2 regions of the Cronobacter sakazakii genome follow, and region 2 is predicted to be linked to the other one. Evidence: predicted binding sites of a transcription regulator. Region 2 holds the regulator's gene; the other holds the start of a gene.
The links. The regulator LexA, encoded in region 2, represses DNA repair genes until DNA is damaged. The targets are predictions, from matches to a motif close to TNCTGTATGTACATACAGNA.

Region 1: dinB (DNA polymerase IV) is a predicted target of LexA. The motif match lies at 1,210-1,229, and genes of this name have one in related genera.

The regions. Positions count from the first base shown of each region.
Region 1 is NZ_CP011047.1:30,974-33,376, reverse strand. Features, by position in the region: gene CSK29544_RS00240 (class II glutamine amidotransferase) at 1-278, shown strand, start outside; gene dpaA (peptidoglycan meso-diaminopimelic acid protein amidase) at 249-986, opposite strand; gene dinB (DNA polymerase IV) at 1,242-2,297, shown strand.
Region 2 is NZ_CP011047.1:1,454,645-1,457,047, reverse strand. Features, by position in the region: gene dinF (MATE family efflux transporter DinF) at 1-548, opposite strand, end outside; gene lexA (transcriptional repressor LexA) at 674-1,282, opposite strand; gene CSK29544_RS06810 (diacylglycerol kinase) at 1,391-1,759, opposite strand; gene plsB (glycerol-3-phosphate 1-O-acyltransferase PlsB) at 1,892-2,403, shown strand, end outside.

The DNA of each region.
Region 1 (2,403 bases), 1.4 Mb from region 2:
GTGAACTGCGGGAGAAGGGCGTTTTCAATATGCTGTTGTCAGACGGGCGCTATGTGATGGCGTTCTGCTCCACCAATCTTTTCTGGATAACGCGCCGCGCGCCGTTTGGCGTCGCCAAACTGCTCGATCAGGATGTGGAAATTGATTTTCAGGAAGAGACCACACCCAATGATGTGGTCACGGTGATCGCCACTCAGCCGCTGACGGGCAATGAAACCTGGCACAAAATCATGCCAGGCGAGTGGGCGTTATTTTGTCTCGGGGAGCGTGTAGTTTGACGCCAGCTGCGGGTGCACCACGCTGCTGCTGAGCGGTTTGCTGACCACGTAACTGCCGTTCACCACAGAGACCACCGGCGGCTGCCGGGTCGCCATAAAGTAGTCGTAGCCGGGCTTAAGCTGTTTCCAGAAGCCGATGTAGTACGAATACTTGTGGCGCTCCATATTGGCGTCGGTCATGCGGAACGGATAGATGCTGACCTGCACGTTCGGCTGACCAAACACCAGCGCGCCGGTGACGAACTGGAAAATCTCATCGATATTTTTATCTGTCATCGCGTAGCAACCCACGGACACGCACGCGCCGTGGATCATCAGATATTTCCCTTCATACCCGTTAGCGCGGTCAAACGCGTTCGGAAAACCGATATTGATCGCTTTATAAAAACGGCTGTCGGGTTTGAGCTGGCTGCGCTGCACGCTATAGAAGCCTTCCGGGCTTTTGAAATCGCCCTGACGGCGTTTCGGCCCAAGACCGCCGGAATAGTTGCAGATGCGGTAGCTATCCAGTAACTGATACTGCTCGCCCATCTTGACGTACAGCTCAAGCGTGCGCTCTTCCTTAAAGATCTGGATATAAACCGGGGAACCCATTAACTGCTGTTTTAATTCTTTTTTTATCGGGGTAACGCTGTCGCTACTGACTGTACTGGCCCATGAAAAGCACGACACCAGAAGCATTGCGATTAACAATGCGATTTTACGCATACTGCTTGTTTCCTTGATAAAGCTAAGACCGATGCCGAAAGGCGAAGGGACCCAAAATAAGACTATTCTGGTTCAGGAGCGCTCACATTAGCATCGCTGTTATTTTTCGCAAGCGCTGCCTGCAGCGTTTACAATTAAGTTTTGCTTAACTTCATCGCGCCCCAAAGAATTTACGCAATTATGACGGAATAAGGAAGGTTGCCGCCGCCCCCATTTTTTGCCAGACTGTATGGACATACAGTGCGGGGCGTGGCGATGCGCAAAATCATTCATGTCGATATGGACTGCTTTTTCGCGGCGGTAGAGATGCGCGATAATCCAGCCCTGCGCGATATTCCGCTCGCCATTGGTGGCAGCCGCGAACGGCGCGGCGTTATCAGCACCGCCAATTATCCGGCGCGTAAATATGGCGTGCGCAGCGCTATGCCCACCGCGATGGCGCTCAAGCTCTGCCCGCATCTCACGCTGTTGCCGGGGCGTTTTGACGCCTATAAAGAAGCGTCTGCCCATATCCGGGAAATATTCTCGCGCTATACCTCGCTGATTGAACCGCTTTCACTCGACGAAGCTTATCTGGATGTCACCCACAGCCCGCACTGTTACGGCTCGGCGACGCTGATGGCCAAAGAGATCCGCCAGACGATTTTCGACGAACTCCAGCTCACCGCGTCGGCGGGTATCGCGCCGATCAAATTCCTCGCCAAAATAGCCTCCGATCTCAACAAGCCCAACGGGCAGTATGTGATAACGCCTGAAGAGGTGCCGGCGTTTTTGCGCACGCTGCCGCTTGGCAAGATCCCGGGCGTTGGCAAGGTGACGGCGGCGAAGCTTGAGAGCCTCGGCCTGCGTACCTGCGAGGATGTGCAAAAAAGCGATCTCGCCGCGCTGCTCAAACGCTTTGGCAAGTTCGGACGCGTGTTGTGGGAGCGCAGCCAGGGGATAGACGACCGTGAAATCAGCAGCGACAGGCAGCGTAAATCGGTCGGCGTCGAGCGCACGCTGGCAGAGGATATCCACGAATGGGCGGAGTGTGAGGCGATAGTGGAGCGGCTCTACCCGGAGCTTGAGCGCCGCCTCGCCGCCGTTCAGCCGGATCTACGCATCGCCCGCCAGGGCGTGAAGCTCAAATTTAACGATTTTCAGCTCACCACGCAGGAGCATGTCTGGCCGAAGCTCAATAAAGAGGATTTGCTCGCCACGGCGCGTAAAACCTGGGAAGAGCGCCGCAGCGGGCGCGGCGTGCGGCTGGTGGGGCTGCACGTGACGTTGCTCGACCCGCAAATCGAGCGGCAGCTGGTGCTGGGGTTGTAGGGGCTTTTCCTCGGGCCCGGTGGGTGCGCTTCGCTTACCCACCCTACAAGCTGAGGTTGTCGATTCTTGTCATTAGCTCTGGTGGGGGCGCTTCGCTTACCCACCT
Region 2 (2,403 bases):
AGCCCCATCACGAACCAGAGATCGAGCACGATATTAAGCAGATTGCCGACCACCAGCAGGATCACCGGCGCGCGGGAGTACTGCACCCCTAACAGCCAGCCAAGCAACACCAGATTAGCGAGCGAGGCGGGCGCACTGAGCCAGCGGATTTCGAGAAACCGTCGGGCCTGCGTCAGCACCGCGTCGCTGCCGCCGGTAACATGCAGCGCCAGCTGTATCAGCGGCTCGCGCAGGGCGATGATCAGCACGCCGGCAATCAGCGCCAGCGCCATAGGTTGCACCAGGGCGCGGGCCAGCGCTACCGGATCGCGCGCGCCAAACGCCTGCGCGGTTAGCCCGGTGGTGCTCATGCGTAAAAAGAGCAGCAGCATAAACAGGAAACTGGTGGCGGTAGCGCCCACCGCGACGCCGCCCAGATAGACGGGGCTGTCGAGATGACCAATAACGGCGGTATCCACCAGGCCTAAGAGCGGCACGGTGATATTTGAGAAAATCATTGGCAGCGCGAGGCGCCAGAGAGCTTTATCGGTAGAAGTGAGAAAGGGCATATGGCGTTCCGATGCCGTTACGCGAAGATGAAAAAATATGCAGTCTTTAGCAGACGGGAGAGGTCATTACCGTAACCGGGGCGGGCCAGTTACGGTAATGCGGCGTCAGTGAGCCGGAAAAGGGCTCAGAGCCATTCGCCGTTGCGGATAACGCCGACCGCCAGACCTTCGATAGAGAAGTTATGCTCGCGCAGATCCACAACGATCGGTTTAAACTCGCTGTTTTCCGGCAGCAGCTCAACGGTATTACCCTGTTTTTTCAGGCGTTTTACCGTTACTTCATCATCAATGCGCGCGACGACGACCTGGCCGTTACGCACATCCTGCGTTTTATGAACCGCCAGCAGATCGCCGTCCATAATTCCGATATCTTTCATCGACATCCCGCTTACACGCAGCAGAAAATCGGCGTTTGGCTTAAACAGGCCAGGATCAACCTGATAATGCCCTTCGATATGTTGCTGAGCCAGCAGCGGTTCACCCGCCGCCACACGCCCTATCAGCGGCAGCCCGTTTTCTTCTTCCTGCAACAGACGAATACCGCGCGACGCGCCGGAGACAATCTCAATCACCCCTTTACGCGCCAGCGCTTTAAGGTGCTCTTCCGCCGCGTTCGGCGAACGGAAACCCAGACGTTGCGCGATTTCCGCACGCGTAGGCGGCATGCCGGTCTGGCTGATGTGATCCCGAATGAGATCAAACACCTCTTGTTGCCTGGTAGTTAATGCTTTCATTCCGCCCCCTGGGTGCATATACAGTGATGCTGTGAGTATATACAGCTAAAGGTGATTTTAAAACCATAACCGGTTAAAAAAGCGCTTCTTTCGCGATTTCTGGAAAACTTATCGCAAATGCTGCCAGAGCAGCGTGACCCACACGACCAGCGCGAGGATAATCGACAGCAGAACGGCGGCGGAGCCCATATCTTTGGCGCGGCCTGAAAGCTCATGAAATTCAGGGCCGATGCGATCTACCACCGCTTCGATGGCGCTGTTGAGAATTTCGACAATCATTACCAGCGTAACGGAGCCAATCAGCAGCACGCGCGTGATCGGATCGACATCCAGCCAGCAGGCGATAAGAATAGCCGCTATCACGGCGACCCCTTCCTGGCGGAACGCCGCTTCATTTTTCCAGGCGGCGCGTAATCCCTTCCAGGAATAGCCGGCAGCGTTAATAATTCGGGTTAACCCCGTGGTGTTATTGGCCATGACAAGAAACCTTTTTTAAATTCAGGCGTCAATGCTAATGCGCTTCGATAAAGAAGCACCACAGAAATTCTACGGAGTTTCTGATATTCTTGCGCCGCAATTGCATTATTAACCAGAGGCTTTACATCGTTTATGTCCGGTTGGCCACGAATTTACTACAAATTACTTAATTTACCATTAAGCGTGCTGGTAAAAAGCAAGTCCATCCCGGCGGCGCCCTGCCCCGAACTTGGGCTCGATACGTCACGCCCTATCATGTATGTGTTGCCGTATAACTCGAAGGCGGATCTCCTGACGCTACGCGCGCAGTGCCTGGAGCACGATCTGCCCGATCCGCTGGATCCGCTGGTCATCGACGGCACCGAATTGCCGCGCTATGTGTTTATCCATGGCGGCCCCCGCGTGTTCACCTACTACACGCCGAAAGAAGAATCGATCAAACTGTTCCACAATTATCTCGATCTGCACCGCAGCAACCCGGATCTCGATGTCCAGATGGTGCCGGTGTCGGTTATGTTTGGCCGCTCACCAGGCCGCGAAAAAGGCGAGGAAAACCCGCCGCTGCGCATGCTGAACGGCATTCAGAAATTCTTCGCGGTCTCGTGGCTTGGCCGCGACAGCTTTGTGCGCTTCTCACCGCCCGT